3 regions of the Robertmurraya mangrovi genome follow, and region 3 is predicted to be linked to each of the others. Evidence: riboswitches for the same ligand, from Rfam matches in the RefSeq annotation. Region 3 holds a riboswitch; each other region holds the start of a gene.
What was found. A riboswitch is a leader RNA that binds a small molecule or an ion and turns the genes downstream of it on or off. The one in region 3 is predicted to bind cyclic di-GMP.
Positions count from the first base shown of each region.

Region 1: it holds a riboswitch for cyclic di-GMP, as region 3 does, so the genes downstream of both, SM124_RS20085 (amidase) here and SM124_RS09000 (hypothetical protein) in region 3, are expected to answer to the same signal.
Region 2: it holds a riboswitch for cyclic di-GMP, as region 3 does, so the genes downstream of both, SM124_RS17530 (anti-repressor SinI family protein) here and SM124_RS09000 (hypothetical protein) in region 3, are expected to answer to the same signal.

Region 1 covers NZ_JAXOFX010000019.1:16,678-22,838, forward strand. The annotation lists gene SM124_RS20065 (bifunctional metallophosphatase/5'-nucleotidase) at 1-275, shown strand, start outside; gene SM124_RS20070 (DUF4097 family beta strand repeat-containing protein) at 316-1,269, opposite strand; gene SM124_RS20075 (HAAS signaling domain-containing protein) at 1,266-2,030, opposite strand; gene SM124_RS20080 (PadR family transcriptional regulator) at 2,023-2,346, opposite strand; gene SM124_RS20085 (amidase) at 2,537-3,427, opposite strand; cyclic di-GMP riboswitch class I at 3,471-3,561, opposite strand; gene ypzF (protein YpzF) at 3,958-4,095, opposite strand; gene SM124_RS20095 (amidase family protein) at 4,184-5,650, opposite strand; gene SM124_RS20100 (carbohydrate kinase family protein) at 5,789-6,161, opposite strand, start outside.
Region 2 covers NZ_JAXOFX010000014.1:29,107-35,267, forward strand. The annotation lists gene motB (flagellar motor protein MotB) at 1-734, shown strand, start outside; gene SM124_RS17515 (carbohydrate kinase) at 1,147-2,241, shown strand; gene SM124_RS17520 (pseudouridine-5'-phosphate glycosidase) at 2,269-3,183, shown strand; gene SM124_RS17525 (hypothetical protein) at 3,562-3,762, shown strand; cyclic di-GMP riboswitch class I at 4,010-4,102, shown strand; gene SM124_RS17530 (anti-repressor SinI family protein) at 4,133-4,282, shown strand; gene SM124_RS17535 (helix-turn-helix domain-containing protein) at 4,620-4,943, opposite strand; gene SM124_RS17540 (acyl-CoA dehydrogenase family protein) at 5,193-6,161, shown strand, end outside.
Region 3 covers NZ_JAXOFX010000004.1:275,378-281,538, reverse strand. The annotation lists gene SM124_RS09005 (pre-peptidase C-terminal domain-containing protein) at 57-1,805, opposite strand; gene SM124_RS09000 (hypothetical protein) at 2,358-2,996, opposite strand; cyclic di-GMP riboswitch class II at 3,019-3,101, opposite strand; gene SM124_RS08995 (5'-nucleotidase C-terminal domain-containing protein) at 3,748-5,676, shown strand; gene SM124_RS08990 (hypothetical protein) at 5,810-5,995, opposite strand; gene SM124_RS08985 (helix-turn-helix domain-containing protein) at 6,044-6,161, opposite strand, start outside.

The DNA.
Region 1 (6,161 bases), on a different contig from region 3:
GGGAAGGAATCGAATACGAATTTAATATTAGTAAACCTTTTGGTGAGCGAGTTGCTAATTTGCTTTATCAAGGAAAGCCGGTGGGGCTGAATAAGGAATATGAAGTGGTAATGAACAACTACCGGGCAGGTGGCGGCGGTAACTATACCATGTATAAAGGGAAACCAGTTGTAAAGGAAATTCAGAAAGATATGGCAGAACTGATTGCTGAATATATTTCAAAAAAAGGTACCGTTGAGGCCACTTGTAATCATAATTGGAGAGTTATTTATTAAATCAAAAAGGGGTGGTCTGAATTAGACCACCCCTTTTTGATTAACGTAAGACAAAGTCTCCAGAAGAAGCATTTACTCGTACGGAATATTCTCCAGTACCAATTTTTCCAATAATACGATTTTCGGAATTTTCCTCATAAGTCACTCCATCTAAATTCACAACTCCATCACCAGAGCTTGCGTGAAAATCAATGGCAAGAGAAGTAGGTTTGTTTCTAAATTCCACCTCTACATCACCGCTTGTGATATCAGCTGTAATGTTACCAGATACTTCTTTGTTTGATATGGAAATACTTCCTGACGAAGCCTCCAATTGGATATTTCCTGTTACATCCGTTAGTTGCATATCACCTGACGAAACAATAAAAGTAGACTCCTTCGAGTTTTGATCTTGAACAATGAAATCTCCGCTACTGGCTTCAAATTCAATTTTCTCAGCGGTAGTATTCTTTGTTCTAATCTCGCCACTAGTAGCACTAAATTTCATTATTCTTTCCGCTTTTAAATCTTCAGCAATAATCTCACCTGAGCTCACATCTAGAATAAAGTCCTTTGATTGAAGCCCTTCAATCGCAATCTCTCCTGAAGAAGTGTGAACATTTATAGATTCATAGATTTTTTCAGGCAATAAAACGTTTACCTCGGTTTCAACAATAAGAACTCCAATATTAAACTTGATTTGATCTTCCCCTGACAATGATATATCTAAAGTATTACCCTTTTCTTTAACATCAAGTTTCAAATCATTTTTTAACCTCTTACTAATTTTTCCCTTTAATTCTACTGAAATCTCATTTTCTGATGTAGGTAGTACAGTAATGTCAGTTGATGATAACTTGATGTTGATATCATTAATATTTTGATTATTAACCGTTACCTTATCGTTTACATCATATTTTTCTAGGGAGAATCCACCTGACACATTTAGAGTAACAAGTGTTCCTGCGACTCCAATAACAAATAGTACAACTAATGTTAGGACAAATTTTTTCAAGCCGCTCTACCTCCTCTCACCATTCTAACGTTTAATTTTGTATACCCTGCTAATCCCTTAAATAAATATTTTCCAACATACATCATACCGATTCCCATTAACATACCTAAACTAGTTAAAGCGAGTGATACGAAAAAGTTTACCGCTAAACTTTCGTGGCTAAAACCTAGAAACGAGGAAGAAATAAGCACTAAAGGTGACAAAGTAAACACAAGGGCTACTGCACAAATAGAAATATAAGCTGCAAATATTCCTGCTGCCGGTCCTACGATAAAAATAAGATTAAACAACAGTAAACTCATTCCTACCATGAAAGAACCAAACGCACTACGACCTGATGTTGATCTTGTCGGCTCAGATGTTCCCATCGGAGTTGGAATAGGTGCTGGTTTATAGAGTGCAGCTTTAAGTGCTGCCAGCTCTGCTTTTTCATCCATAGTTAATTCTTTACTGTTTACTTCTTGTTGGCTAGGTTGCGGTTGTTGTTCTGGTTGAATTTGTTCTTGAAAAGGTTGTACTTGTTCTTGAACTTGCTCCTCTGTCTGTTGTACAACTTCATCCTTACCTACTCGATAATCAGCCAGTAAATCTCTCGCTATGACATACGGATCTCCTAATTCAGCCGTTAACTCTTCCACACTTTTCCCATTGGCTAAACCTATTTGAAAGTGTTCCTCATAATCGTATAGCATTTCCCGTCGATCACTTTCTGGAACTTTACTTAACAGTGTCTCAAGTCTTTTTAAAAATTCATTATTCATGATGAAGTCCCTCCTCAATAAATTGATTTACTGCATTAGAGAATTGCTTCCAATCATCTACTAAATCTTTCATATATTCGTTGCCTTTATCTGTAATTGAATAATATTTTCTAGGAGGTCCTTCAGTAGATTCTGCTAAATAAGTTGTAAAGTAATCCTCTTTTGTTAACCTTCTTAATAACGGATAAAGTGTTCCTTCAGCCACCTCAATCTTATTCGAGATATTTTGAGCTAATTCATATCCATACTGATCTTTTTTTGAAATCAGAATTAACACACACAACTCGAGAACACCTTTTTTAAATTGCACATTCAAGGAATACACATCCTCTACTCTGTTTTAATCACTATTAGATATTAATCAATAGCCACTAATACTTAGTAATATTTTCCACAGCTACTATAATAATATACAGTAGTGAACATTGCAAGGTAGTAGATAATAAATTTTGGTAATTTTATTATTTATTGCCAAAAAAAGAGCCAGACCGTATCCGGCCTGACGTTTACTGCTTCATTGCCATCCAACTATCTACATAGTGAATCGCAAACGATACATTTCTAACTTTAGAGTAAGCTGATTGAACAAGCTGTAACTGATTAAACATATATGCTTGCCCCTCTTCATAAAAGCTCACATATTGAGCTTCATAGGATTGTCCTGTTTCAACTCCGATGATGATAGCTTTTCCTAGTTTATTTGCTAGGTTCACTTCGTTTTTTACTAACTCAATAATTCCATTTGGACCTACTGCTTGATCTCTATAGGCCATAATTGAGATATAATGAACATTTCGAATGACCCAGCTCGCTAAGTCCCCTTTGCCGTAAGAATTATTGTACATTTTTTCATCAAACCAAAAGGGGATATCTGCTCCAAGAGGTAATTTTAATTGCCCCGAATAGACCTTGGCATTAGAAAGCATTTTTTGATAAGCCAGTACTGAGTTATCATAATCCGAGTTCCAACTAGAATGTAAATATGGTTCAACATCAAGATGAACACCGGAAAAACGTTCTTGTGGTAAAGCTTGTCTTTGATAAGCACGAAGCCAGTCAAACATGCTTTTTAAATGTTGTCCACCATTTGGTGAGACCCAATCAGGTGCCCCATCTAATGCATGAACTTTTATATATTTTCTAGAAGCTTTGCTTATAAACTGTTTATAGGCGGATACGGGAATTTGTGAGTTGACTTGTAGGTATACTTGTTTCACATTTTGCTTTTCTAAAAAGCTAAGTATTTCATCACCTTTAGTCTGGATTTTAGCTGTATCCCATAGCCATGTTGAGAGTGGTGCCCTAACGTTTGCTTCTGCTTTTGAAGGTATGGTTGATAGCATTAATCCAAGTCCTAATAAGAAAATGAGGCTAAGTTTGTTGATTCTACTGTTCATGTTGTCTACTCCTCCATTGATGCCAAGACATCCTTTGAAGGAGTCCGGCAGCTTGGCAACCATGCAAGCAACATTGCTCGTTTAGGCCCATAGCTTTGCGTCCTTGCTTTTCAACAAGTTTGCCTTTTTCGGTTATTTTTTCTAATTATAGCTGATTATGGACCTATTTAACATGGACAAAACGTGAATTTGGATATCCATTATATGGGTTAAAAGTAAGTTATTAGGGCGAAATTGATAAGTAAAAAGTTACCAACCTTTCTATTTCTAAAAGACTTAATTATGTTGCCCGTTCCTTTCCGCTCCAGGCACTTGCTTTCCGCAGGGAGAGATGGGAGCCTCCTCGGCGTTACCGCCTGTGGGGTCTCCCATTCTCTCTATTTCCTGCTGGAGTCAAGTGCCTTCCGCTACAATCAACTCAGGTGTTCTAATGTAGTTAAGATTAAAATCTTAAGAAAATGGCCCTAAAAATATAACCATATAGTAAATAAAATATCCCCTCCAATTATGAGGGGATAAAAATAACGATCCTATTTCCCTACTGGTTTGTTAGGGATGATTTCATCTTTTTCTGTTGTTGAGAATTCAACTAGTTCTGAGCTAGTTTTTCCTCGTTTTTTGTTATTGTTCCTTTGTGCGTTAGCATTTCCAAGTTTGGTTCTTCCCATGTACCTCGTCTCCTTTTTGGATACTTCAATGGTAGTATGGGTTACCGAGAATCGCCTTATACAATATTGCTATAGACCAGATTTTAACTTATAACTCAGGTGGTTTACGGTGGTTGGTCCCTTGTTCAAATGCATATCCTAGCTCGATTAACTTTCCTTCACTAAAAGCATGGCTAGTAAAAGTAATTCCCACTGGCTCTCCTTCTTCTGTATAACCAGCTGGGACGGTGATGGATGGATATCCAGCTTTTGCTGGGATACCAGCACCAAAGTTATTAGGGAACAAAATTGCATCCAACTGGTGTTCTGCTAATACAAAATCAATTCCTTGTTCAGTGGAATGGTATATATCTTGTTCTAAAGCCTGAAGATATTTTTCCTCTGTCAAGGTTCCAGATGTAGCTTCCGCTTCTTCTAATATTTTTTGGCCATACTTTAAAGTTCGCTCACTGTTTTGATTATTAAAGTCAATGACATCTTTAAGCGTGCGTACACGGACGTACGACGGAAGGCCCTTAAGGTATGCATTAAGATCAGACTTGAATTCATACCCAAGTACATCATAGCTCCACTCATATTTGGTGGAAGGAATCACTATATTTTCAATAACGTCAGCACCAAGTTCTTTAAGCTTCTCAATGGCTTGCTCCAACACTACCTTCTGTCCATCTTTTAAGTAGTCAAAATACGTTTCTCTTGCTATTCCTACACGTGCCCCTTTTAATCCTTCAGGGTTTAAAAACTGAGTAAAGTCTACATTGACTAATTTCGCATTCGTTAATGTAATCGGATCTCTATCGTCATGAGCCGTTAAGACATTCAGTAAGTAAGCTGCATCTTTTACCGTTCTTGTCATTGGTCCAGCCGTGTCTTGGCTATGAGCAATAGGAATGATCCCTCTTCTGCTTACTAAACCGACTGTCGGTTTAATTCCGACTAAGGAATTTTGACTTGCAGGACTTAAAATCGAACCTGAAGTTTCCGTACCTACTGCAACGGTAGCGAGGTTTGCCGCAATCGACGCACCGGAACCTGCACTTGACCCACCTACATCAAATTTCCCTTGTCCATACGGGTTTAAGACTTGTCCGCCCCTAGAGCTATAACCGCTAGGCATTCCTTCAGTCATAAAATTAGCCCATTCTGTCATATTCGTTTTCCCTAGAATAATGGCCCCTGCCTCGCGAAGTAAGCTAGCAACATGCGAATCTTCAAGGGCATAAGAGTTCTCAAGAGCAAGAGAACCTGCACTAGTATGCATGTGATCAGCTGTATCTATGTTATCTTTTACTAGCACCGGTATTCCGTGAAGAGGGCCTCTTGGACCTTTTGTTTTTCTTTCTGCATCAAGAGCTGCTGCAATGTGTAGTGCTTCTGGATTTACTTCTAAGATAGAATTAATTTTGTCTTTATCATACTGGCCAATTCGATATAGATACATTAACACTAGATCTTTTGATGATATTTCACCATTAGCTAGTTTCTCTTGAATTTCATCTATTGTTGCTTCAACTAGCCATTCATCATGTAATTTCTTTAGGCGTGAGTTTTCCATAGTAAAAGTGTTCCCCTTCATCTTGTGATGCTTTATTTATAAAATATTCTAGCAATTCCGTCAAATAAAAAATACTGGATACCTACTCAAAGCTAGAAAAGGACATCCTTATTATATGGATGCCCTCTAATATACTTATTAACGGGATAAGATGGTTCTCACTTCTTCAAGTGTTGGAAGAGCTGTCATAGCACCTTTCGTTGAAGCAGCTAAAGCCCCTGAAACACTGGCAAAGCGACCTAGCTCTTTCATTTCCTCTAGACTCCAATCCTCTAAACCTTTTTCTCGCTCATGAAGACAATAAAGCATCCCAGAAACAAATGCGTCTCCCGCACCCGTTGTGTCCACAGCCTCCACCTTCATAGCGGAAACCTCCACTTTACCCGCTTGCGTTACTAGAACACTTCCCTCTGCCCCTAAGGTAATGGCAATAAAGGGAATATGATAAGGAGCCAGCTTTTCAATTCCCTTGTCAATTTCTTTCTCACCTGTTAAAAATTCTAGCTCTTCT
Region 2 (6,161 bases), on a different contig from region 3:
CATATGCGGATTTATTGACACTTTTACTAGCCCTGTTTATCGTACTCTTCTCCATGAGTTCGTTGGACGCAAAAAAATTCCAAGCAATGTCAGAAGTATTTAATGAAGCATTTTCTAGTGGTACGGGAATATTCGAATATCCGAGTCCAATACCAGAAGATAAGGCTGCTGCACCTGATGAGCAAGAAAAAGAAGAAGATCAAGAGAAAACGGATAAAAAAGAGAAAGCAAAGATTGATCAAGAAAAACGGGAAATGTTGGCTAAACAAGCAGATAAGAGAGAGCTTGAGTCGATTGAGAAAAAGGTTAACTCTTACATAAAAGATAAGAAGTTAAGTGACCAACTTGAAGCGACCATGACTGACGAAGGGTTACTAGTAATGATTCGTGACAACGTGTTGTTTGAGTCAGGAAGTGATGAAGTAAGAAGACAGGACTTAAAAATTGCTGAAGAAATATCAGACTTGTTAGTCATGAGTCCACCTAGAAATATTGTTATTAGTGGTCATACGGATAATGTTCCCATCAAGAATGCACGGTTCTCATCAAACTGGGAATTAAGTGTGATGCGTTCGATTAATTTTATGAAGATTCTGTTGGAAAACGATCAATTAGATCCTAGTTGGTTTAGTGCAAAGGGATTTGGGGAATTTAACCCGATTGCTTCTAATAAAACGACTGAAGGTAAAGCGAAGAATAGACGTGTAGAAATACTTATATTACCGAGAAATTAATAATTAAAAATAAAGACGCATGGGGTATAAACCTATGCGTCTTTTCGTAATTAAACTATTGATAGATTTATTTACTCGTTAACTTCTTGTTTCGGTACTTCCGGTTTGCACATACGATCTAATAAAACACCAGCTAAAAACATGCATGCAATCGGAACTGTAAAATTAATTACATGAATCACCGTCATGGAAATACCCCTTTCGTATTGGATTATCTTGGTATTATTATATGACAAAGTTCACATTATAGACAATTATTATTCACGAAATATTCAATAATCAATATTGACAATACGTGTAAAGCTATTATCGATACATAAATTAAGGTTTGTTAGAAAATACCTTGCATCATTTTTAGACATTTGTTTATAATAAGGACATGTGTTGTTAATAATTTTGGGAGCGATAAACCATGAGTGAAAAAGAATCTTTAATCTTGAATCTCATTGAAGAGGATCCTTTTATTTCACAAAATGACCTTGCGGACAAGACTGGCTTATCTCGTTCAGCTGTTGCAGGTTATGTATCTTCTTTAACAAAGCAAGGAAAACTCCTAGGTAGAGCATATGTAATCCCAAAGAAAAAGAGAGTTCTTTGCGTAGGAGGAGCAAATATTGATAGAAAGTTTCAGATGCTAGAAGAGTTAGTTAATCACACATCTAATCCTGTTAATAGCTCCGCCTCTTGTGGTGGAGTGGCACGTAATATAGCTGAGAATTTGGGGAGACTGGATGTAGATGTTTCCTTAATGACTGTAGTTGGAGAGGATCATGAGGGGAAATGGCTACTCGAAAAAACAGCAACTTTTGTAGAAGTAGATCCTTCACAAAAACTTCCTAATCAATCAACAGGTACTTACACAGCTGTTCTTGATAAAGATGGAGAATTACAAGTGGCATTTGCTAGTATGTCTATATATGATTCCATTAATCCTGATTTTGTAGATGAGAAGTGGGGTTACTTTGCTTCTGCAGAACTGGTGATGATAGATACAAACTTCCCAGCAGATGTTTTAGAGAAAATAATCACTCGCTGTGAAATAGAGAATATTCCCGTTTGTATAACAACAGTTTCCACACCGAAAGTAAAGCGACTTCCAGTAAGCTTAAAAGGTGTTAAGTGGCTAATTGCTAACCAAGACGAGGCAGAAGCTCTCGCAGGTTATAAAATTTCCAGTGAAGCTGATTTATTTAAAGCCGCTGAGATCATCATGGAAAAAGGCGTAGAGAAAGTCATTATTACAAGAGGCGATAAAGGGCTAATCTACTATACGAAAGATCTTGGATCAGGGGTTTTAATTCCTCCTAAAGTAGAAGTGGTAGACGTAACAGGTGCTGGAGACTCCTTGGTAGCCGGGATTATGTATGCTTCATTAAAAGGGGTAAATATTGAAAATGCATGTAAAGTTGGAATGACCTGTTCGATCTTAACTTTACAATCAAAAGAAACGGTTAATTCTAACTTGAGTCCAAGTAAAATAGAGGAAACAAATAGTCAATATTTTTAAATAAAATTTCCTTAAAGGAGAATAAATATGTTAAATAATTATCTTGAATATTCTAAAGAGGTTGCTGAAGCAAGAGAAAAAAATCTGCCCGTTGTTGCTCTAGAATCAACGATTATTTCACATGGAATGCCTTATCCACAGAACGTACAAACAGCAAAAGAAGTTGAGGAAATCATTCGCCAAAAGGGAGCGGTACCTGCTACTATCGCTATATTAAATGGAAAGATAAAAATTGGATTGTCTGATGAAGAATTAGAGTTTTTAGCTCAAAGTAAAGAAGTGGAGAAGGCAAGTAGAAGAGACTTACCGTACTTGTTGGCTAACAAGAAAAATGGTGCAACAACTGTTTCTGCTACCATGATTTGTGCAGCATTAGCAGATATTAAAATATTTGTTACAGGTGGAATCGGAGGGGTTCACCGTGAAGCTGAAACGACAATGGATATATCTGCGGACCTTCAAGAATTAGCTCAAACTAATGTGGCCGTTGTTTGTGCAGGTGCAAAATCCATCTTAGATATTGGATTAACACTAGAATATCTTGAAACTCACGGTGTTCCTGTTATCGGATATAAAACAGATTTACTCCCAGCTTTCTATACTCGAACAAGTCCTTTCCATGTAAATTATCGAGTGGAAGATGCAAATGAAACAGCAAAAATGTTAAAAACGAAATGGGACTTAGGTCTAAATGGTGGAGTAGTGATTGCTAATCCAATTCCGGAGAAAGATGCACTAGAGGAATCATTCATTACAAATATTATTGAGCAAGCGTTAGCAGAAGCAAAGGAAAATAATATTGCTGGGAAAAAGGTTACTCCTTTCTTATTAGGAAAAGTGAAAGAACTGACTGAAGGAGCTAGCTTGACAGCCAATATTGCCTTAGTAAAACACAATGCAGAAGTAGGAGCGCAAATCGCAGTAAGCCTAAATAAACAATAAAAATATGTTGGACGAGCCTTAGGAATTAATAAAGGCTCGTTTTTTTTTGTTTACCCTGTTCAATATAGTGTTTTTTTTACATTTAATCGTTCGATAAAATGAACAAAAATAACTGAGTGCCATTCTATTTTATAGATGAAACCAATAAAATAGAATATATAATTCATTATTAAGAACGTTTTGGTGTGTTCTTAGGTCTAAGGAACTGAAGTAAGGAAGGTGTTATTACCTAGAATGAATCTACTTTGATTGCATATTTAGTATAAGAAGATTTGTTGGATGATCCTAAGTTCATTAGGTCGAACACTGATTGATTTGTTTGTGATAAAGGTTCTTTTGTTAACATGCTTTTAAAAACCATGAAGACAGGTGAGGAGAATGTACCGTAAAGATTGCGATAAGTGTCTAAGATCTTCTTATAGTAGTAGTGAGTTTGGTGAGTGGGCCTGTCCGATTTGTGGGAACGATTTAACCAATCATCCGTTCTTTGATGCCATCACTTTTGAAAGGATACATGTGAATATGTCTAGCAAGAAGTTAAAAATGTATAAACAAAAAGACAAGTTTGTCAATGACTAAAGTCCTATATGGAGACAAAGTTCAAAAAAATTATTCGATGAAAAATAGCAAATAAGTCTAAATCCCCCTAGTGACTTTTTGACTTATTTACCTTTATAAAGAATATGATAGCGTAATATTGTATAAAAATGACAAGAATTGTAGAAGAAAGGAGTTCACAAAATATTTATAATTGACAAAAAACCCGCATGATAATGAACCGAACCTAGTAAACTATAAATAGGGAGTAAGGAAGCAAGTCATTAGATACAGAAAAAGGCAAACCTATTGAAAGGTAGGGACGCAAAGTCTCGGGTCTAAGGTAGTTAGAAACTAGCGCTATGATGGCTGGACTGCCTGGAATACGAATCGTATTTTGGGGGGAAAGAATGTGATTGAATCTAGAGTGGTCATCGAGGAACTTGACTTTGAATGGATGCAGCTGATATTAGAGGCTAGGAGGTTAGGGTTACAAAAAGAAGACATTAAAGAATTTCTAAGTCAAAATGGCATGAAGGAAATGACTATTGAGAATCGCTAAAGCTATAGACAGATGAATATTGTTAAAGCTAAGTGTTTCTTAAAAGGGATATTTCTTTTGAGAAATGCTTTTTTGTTTAGGCTCTTTTCTAAAACTTTGTTGCTTCTCACATATATAATTTTGCCTATAATATATCATGCTTTATTGGGCTTAAAAGGTTATCAGTTTTAGAAAAAGCCTTACCATCTAAATTTGTAGCACTCTTTAACTATTAAGGGTAAAAATCGGCTTTTGGATTTTTACAAATAACAATAATCATTACGAATACAGCCTTTGTTTGAAAAAAATAAAAACCTGCCAAGACAGGTTCAATACATAGTATATCATTATTTCACATTTATTTACTTTGATTGGCTCTCCATTTATTAAACTCAAGGTATTCACGAAATTGATCCTTTGATACCCCGGAATCCATTGCCTCTTTTACAATTTTAAGCCACTCAGAATCTAACTCATCCTTGTTTGGCTGTTCATGGATTAAATGGTCCACAGGTACATGTAAGACAGCAGAAATTTTTTCTAGAAATTGTATAGAAGGATTTCTTTGTAAGTTACGTTCTAATGAACTTAAATAAGACTTTGCGACCCCAGCTTGCTCAGCTAATTCTGATAGGGATAGTTTTCTTTCTTGGCGAAGTTTCTTAACGCGATCACCGATCATAAAGTCTCACACACCTTTGTCTATATATAATTTAATCATATCAAATAAATTCAAATAGTTCCATATTTAGAACAGATTGTTCTATGTGATTTTATAACTATTTTATCACAAATGTTAACTATTTATATTACTAGTTTACAAAAAGTAGTGAATTACATTTATAGGTAAGTCTGGTGTTAATAGAAATGTTATAATTAATTAACAGAATATTTTGTTAATGTTTTTATTTTATTAAAAGGGTGATGAACGATGAACTTTTATAACGAAGATCCTAATTTGAAATTTATTCTTAAACAATATTTAGATGAGTCCTTTTTTGAATGGGCAGACAAAGAGTTAGACCAGTTTGGAGAACTTTGTGGAACGGAGATTGATGAGAGGGCAGCCCACACGGACCGAGAAGGGCAACCTAAGCTGATTAAGTATGATCAGATGGGAAATGATATTTCTCATGTGTGGGTGAACGAGGGTTACAAGAAAACGGTTGAGCAAACCTATCACGCTGGAATTGTTGGTTATGTACATAAGGAAATTCCTGAATTAGGTCATAAAGGGAACTACATTTATTCCTATGCACAAGGATATTTGTTATCTCAAACCGAACCCGGATTTTATTGTCCTGTAACCTTAACAATGGCTACAGCCTATTTGATTGATCATTATGCAGATGAAGAGCTTAAATCAAAATATTTACCGCATGTTGTTTCAACGGGTGATGTTGAGTTGTTTGAAGGAGCAACCTTTTTAACGGAACGTCAAGGGGGATCTGACGTAGGGGCAAATGAGGTAAAAGCGGTATTAGAAAATGGACAATATCGTATTTATGGTGAGAAATATTTTGCCTCAAATGCAGGGCAATGCGGGGTGGCAATGGTTTTAGCTAGAATGGAAGGTGCCCCTCCTGGAACAAAAGGATTAAGTTTATTTTTAGTTCCATGGCGTAAAGATAACGGGGAATTAAATCATCTAGAAATTAGAAGATTAAAAGATAAGCTCGGAGTAAGGGCCGTTCCATCTGCAGAAGTTGTTTTTAACGGGGCAGAAGCATTTGTAGTTGGAGATTCAAGTAGAGGCTTTTACTATATGATGGAAGCTCTAAACTTATCTCGCGTTTGTAATGCAATTGCATCGATAGGAATTATGCAGAGGGCATTTCTTGAAGCTAAAAAATATGCTTTTACACGTCATACATTTGGTCAGTACTTAGCAGAATTTCCT
Region 3 (6,161 bases):
GTTATGTTACAGAAATGTTGCAGGTGCCTGTCACCTTTAATGTCACCTTTAATAAACTATTTTACTACTGTCGTCGTTGTTGGGCTTTTGTTGCCTTTTGAGTCTTTTGTGTAGACGGTGATTTTTGTTTTTGATTTTTGTTTTGGAATGTTTATATAGTAGTAGCCTGTTGATGTGCTTTTCTTTTGCGCTAGTACTTTTCCATTTGCTGTTATATATACCGTCGTATTAGGCTCAGCTTCCCCGCCGATTAGACGAGAGTCTGATGTAACTTCATTAACAATTGCCTTGAAGTATTTACTTTTTAATACGTACAATTTGTATGGATTTTTAGCAGAGAACTCCTCTTTGATAGGTGAAACACTAATATAAAGAACTCCTGATTCTATAGCTTTATAAAGTAGCTCTACCGGCTTTTTCCCCCAGTTTGTTTTATCTTTTAGTTTCTTACCATCTTTATCGTAAATGGTTAACTTGTAATCATAGACTAAATCGGATAAAGTTACGGAAATTTTTTCTCCTTTTTTCACCGATATTTTATAGTAATCTTCATCTGTGACTGTACTGATGATACCTTTGAAAGACTTTCCTGATTTTAACGAAACAGCATATTCTCTAACATCATTAGGTTCCATTGTCTTTTTATTATGTGTTACTTTTGCTGTTGGGAAAGTAGCTAAAATTTTATAGCTTTTTGTTTTCGAATACTCTTTTAAGTAAGATTTAATGTGAATAAAATATGATCCAGCTTCATTTACGTTGTAGTCAATGTACTTTGCATTTTTCCCTTTGGAAAAGCTCCCAGAAAGCTGATTTCCTTTTTCATTGTATAGTTCCATTGAATAAGAGAACGGTAGGTTTTCAAGATTAACACGGACTTGTCCCTTTTTTGCCACCTTTAATTCATATACATCTACATCATGTTGATATTCTAACTTTGCATTAAATGGTTTTCCCGATGTAAGTGCGTACGCAGTTTCTTGTGTATCGTTAGGCTCAAATGATTTGTCATGACTTACTTTATCAGGGAATGTAGCCTTGAATAGATACTCTGTGTCTTCAGAATATTGATTTTTAGGTGAGTAAACCACTACATAATATCTTCCTTTATCTTTAACAGTATGAGAGACATGATCCCATGACGTTAAGAGACTCGTTCTCAGTTCACTAAATTGCTCATTATAAACTACCACTCTATAATCATATGGTAGATTATCAATCCAAACCTTTATTTCTCCTGCTTTTTTCACATCTAACATATATACATCTTGATCAAAAGATGAATCAATTGTTGCTTTATAAATTTTCCCTGATTTCACTGAATAAGCATTTTCTTTTGTATCATTAGGTTCCAAACTACTATCATGAACAGTTGTATCAGAAGGGTAAGTCACTTTTAATTTGTATTCTTTAGAAGAAGAATATGAACCATTACTTTTTACTTGTATAAAATAGGTACCAGCATCAGATATTTCATATTCCGCCATACTAGCTTGATCAGCGTTGTCGTAATTTTTTCTTAATACATATAGATTATTTGAATCCGCATCGAACAATGAAGCCTCGTAATCAAATGGAAGATTTTCAAGGCTGACCCTAACTGTCCCTTCCTTTTTAATCTCAAACTTGTACCAATCATCATCTTTTCCATGTTCAATTTTGGCGTAAACAGGTTTACCAGATGAAATAGTTACTGCTTCACTTGCTGTGTCATTTGCAATTGGATCATTTGCTGCATTAACAGTAAATGTAAGATGACAAACTAAGAAAATTGTAATAACCAAGCCTCTAAAAAACGGTTTCATTGTTTATTCCTCCTGTGAAGTTTAATTGGTGAGTGCCATTTACCTATCGCCAATCGATTACCTTAATAATTCCATTATATGAAATATATGACTAGAATTAAATAATTCCAATATAATTTCTATAAAGTTACTTTTATATTATATTTATACTATCAATAAAAAAGAGAGTTCCTAAACAAGAACTTAATTTCTCACAAACACTAGTTAAGAAAGAGTATAAATTCAATAAAATGAATGAGAAATAATAAATAAAGATGTTGAGACTTACAGTCAGCTGATGTCCTCAAGGAGAAAGTTTAAAAAGAGATCTTGAGATATGTTTACGATACGGTTAACAAAATCACAAATATCAATAAAGGGGGAAAGAGCTTTTATATCAGTATTAAACCAAGACTTACTAACAAGACTTACTAACAATATGTATTAGGGTAAAGAGGTAAGCCTAGCCGTCTAGCCATTATAAATATTCTTATTTAAATGACATAGATTAGATAGCATCTTTAAAAAAAATAAAAAGAGAGACAACTAGTCTCTCCTCTCCATCTATCTATATTATTTATGTGAGCTATAATTCTTTTCACCAAGTGTATAAGTGAAAGTCACCATTTCTCCACTATTATCCTTTTTAACATACAGTGTATCGCCAGCCGGTACAGTAAGTGTTCCAGTTTGTCCTTTATTAGATGTATATGTAACAACTACATCTATCATATTAGGGTTTGAAACAGCTATAGTACGGGAATCCGCCGTATCTAGGTTTTGTTGGACCCCTATAGTTAATTCCAAGTTGTTAGAAGCTTGTTCATCTGTTACAGCTGCAATGTTAGCTACTTTTACCTCAGCTTCTTCTTTTCCTTCTACCGCTGCTGCATTTGCAGCTAATGCTGTTTTTAGGCTTTCAATATCTGCATTTGCTTGCTGCACTTGTGACTCAAGATTATTGATTCTCTCATTTTTGTTTTTAATAATTTTGTTAGCAGATTGAATATTGCGATATGCCTCATTCTCCGCTAAAACAATATTATCATTTGCTAGGTTTAGCTTGTCCGAAAGAGTTTCAACTTGACCTTGCAATGTCGTACCAAATTCTTTAATCGTGTCTAGATGTTGTGTACCTGTGTATGTTGCTACTCCTGTTGCTAAACTTCCTGCTACCAATACGCTTGCTACCTTACCTGAAATTAAACCCATGTTAAATCTCCTCCAATTTTTTATATTGGAGGTCGGTTGCACTACTGACTCCACATATTCCAAGTGCCCAAATACAGAATAAGCTTCAACGTCTCCTTCCAATGATTAACATGTTTTACAACGTTTACAATATGATTATAAGCCTAAATACTAGATTTGTGGCTAAAGAAAAATCGTAAAATTACCATATAATCCCACAAATATTTTCAAAATTTGCGTAATTATTTTTCGAATTTTTGATGGATTTGTCGAGAAAACAATTATAGGCTTAATTCTATTTTTTAGAATTTGGGTAAAAAAGCACAAAAAAAATTCATAAACTATCTATTTTTAATAGAATCATTGCTTTTATCCAGATAAGTTAACTGGCAGGATCTATTATTTTTTTGTCTCAAAATAAACTAGTTTATCACTACAGGACTTTGCATACTCATTCATATTCTACTAATTCTACTTTTACTGACATTAATAGGCATCGTACTAGCTTTATGTTCTTGAGTACTAATTTGACTAATAAACTGGTTAATTAGAATGTTATTCCTAAAATATTTATAGTTAAATATAAGGGATTTTTTAAAAATTATGGGATAAAAAGTAAACTAGTGGTATATTTTTAATGGATTCATCTGCAAATAAATTAATAAGGAGGTATTTAAACGGAAAGTGTCTATATATAAATATATAGACTAGACTCCTAGGCAACATCAGCTAGAGAATATAGTTGTTTCCAATAGACAAGGAGGAAATTAAATTGAAAAAGTTTAATTTGAATGTATTTATTTACACCACCCTACTTACCTTATTAGTAACATTTATTGTACCTACTAATTTACAGGCTTCCGCTTCAACAGGTAACTTCAACTTAACCATTCTACATACTAATGACACACATGCTCGTGTAGAACAACAACCACGATTATTTACCGCTGTTAATACTCTACGCAGTCAAAAAGCAAACACATTACTAGTTGATGCTGGAGACGTTTTCTCAGGAACATTGTATTTCAATAAGTTCAATGGTTTAGCAGATTTATATTTTATGAATTTATTAGGTTATGATGCTATGACATTTGGAAACCATGAATTTGATAAAGACTCTGTCACACTTGCCAATTTTATTAGACAAATGAATTTCCCGATGGTATCAGCAAACGTTAACGTTACAAAAGATGCATACTTAAGCCCTTTATATAGAGATTTCACAGGTAATCCTGCGGAAGGTGGAAAAATTTATCCTTCCATCATTAAAACAATCGGTGGGGAAAAGGTCGGAATCTTTGGGTTAACAACAGAGGAGACTTCTATTCTATCTAGCCCTAGTAAGGATATTGTCTATGAGGATTCCGTTCAAAAGGCTAGATTAACAGTAGACTCATTAAAAAGAGTAGGAGTTAATAAAATTATTGCATTATCACACCTAGGTTATAAGCCTGATATTAATCTTGGGCAGTTGGTTGACGGAATTGACATTATTGTTGGTGGTCACTCTCATACAACGCTTGATAAGCCATATGTAATTAACAAAACAGAGCCAACCCTTATTGTTCAAGCAGGAGAACACTTAAATTTCCTTGGTTCTTTAGATGTAACCTTTAATAGCACTGGTGTTGTGACAGGTTACAATGGTCAACTAGCAGACCTATCTACTTACTCTGAAAATCAACATGTTAAAACGAAAGTAAATGAGTACAAAGCAGAGCTTGAAGAATATACAAAAAGAATTGTCGGAAAAACGGATGTATTTTTAAATGGGGAACGTGCTGACGTACGTACAAAGGAAACTAACTTAGGAAACCTTATTACAGACTCCATGGTTGCCAAAGCAAATCAATTTGTAAAAACTCATATTGCTCTTCAAAATGGTGGAAGCATACGTTCATCTATCCAGGCAGGAGATATCACTTTAGGTCATGTCAAAACCGTTTTACCATATGAAAATACTTTAGTAACACTTGATCTTACTGGCGACGAACTTTGGAAAGCACTAGAACATGGTGTAAGCGGAGTAGAAACAGTGGAAGGGCGATTCCTACAAGTTTCTGGGATTAAATATAAGTTTGATCTAACTAAGCCAGTTGGCAGCAGAGTTTGGTCTGTTGAAGCTAAAACAGATGATGGATTTAAACCTCTTGATAAAACGAAGATATACAGAGTAGCTACTAATGCCTTTACCGCTGATGGCGGAGACGGATTTACGATGTTTAAAAAGGCTAAAGATGAAGGACGAATGAAGGAACTATTCATTGTAGACTATGATGTTATGGTTGATTATTTAAGTAAGTATAGTTTGGTATCCCCTAAGGTAGAGGGAAGAATTATACAGGAAGCTCAAGTCAGTAACGGAGATACTACCGCTCCTAATGCTCCTGTGGTAAACGGAGTTAAAAATTCAGATAAAAAGGTTACTGGTAAAGCAGAAGCTTATACAAAAATCTCTATTTATGTTGGAAAGAATAGAATTGGCTATGGTACTACGAAGAAAGATGGAAAATTCTCTGTTAGTATTAAGAAAAAGCAAAAGGCCGGTACTAATTTAATCGTAACTGCAAAGGATAAAGCGGGTAATGTCAGTAAGGCAATCGAGATTGTTGTTAGTAGCGAAGATAAAGGAAACGGCAAAGGTAGAGGTAAGGATAAAGGAAAAGGAAAAGATAAAGGAAAAGGTAAGGGTAAAAAGTAAAATATAATATAAAACTATTGAGGCCTTCACCACAATATTAATTACTGGTGAAGGCCTATTGTATTGATATGTTGATAGAAAAGTAAATCTATTAAAAAAACAGTGAATATCCTCACTGTTTCTTGTCATTATTTTAATGTTGAACAGGGATTCCTAGAGTTGTATACTGCGGTCCATGTTGAACTGGAATACCTGCTAGTTCTACCACATTTTCCTTACCATGTTGTACTGGAATACCTGCCGTATCAAATCCGAATGTAAAAGTAGCTGCACCAATTATAGTAAGAGCTAAAGCACTTGAGAAAATTAATTTTTTCATATATGACAACACTACCTTTCTAATAATTTAATATAATTCCATTTTATTCTAACACCGTGACAATAATTTTTCCAATTCTTCTTGGAAGATTTGCGCAAAAATTTCATTACCCTGCAATTTTAATATTTTGATAGATTCCTCTATGTAGTTTTTACCCTTTTCAATT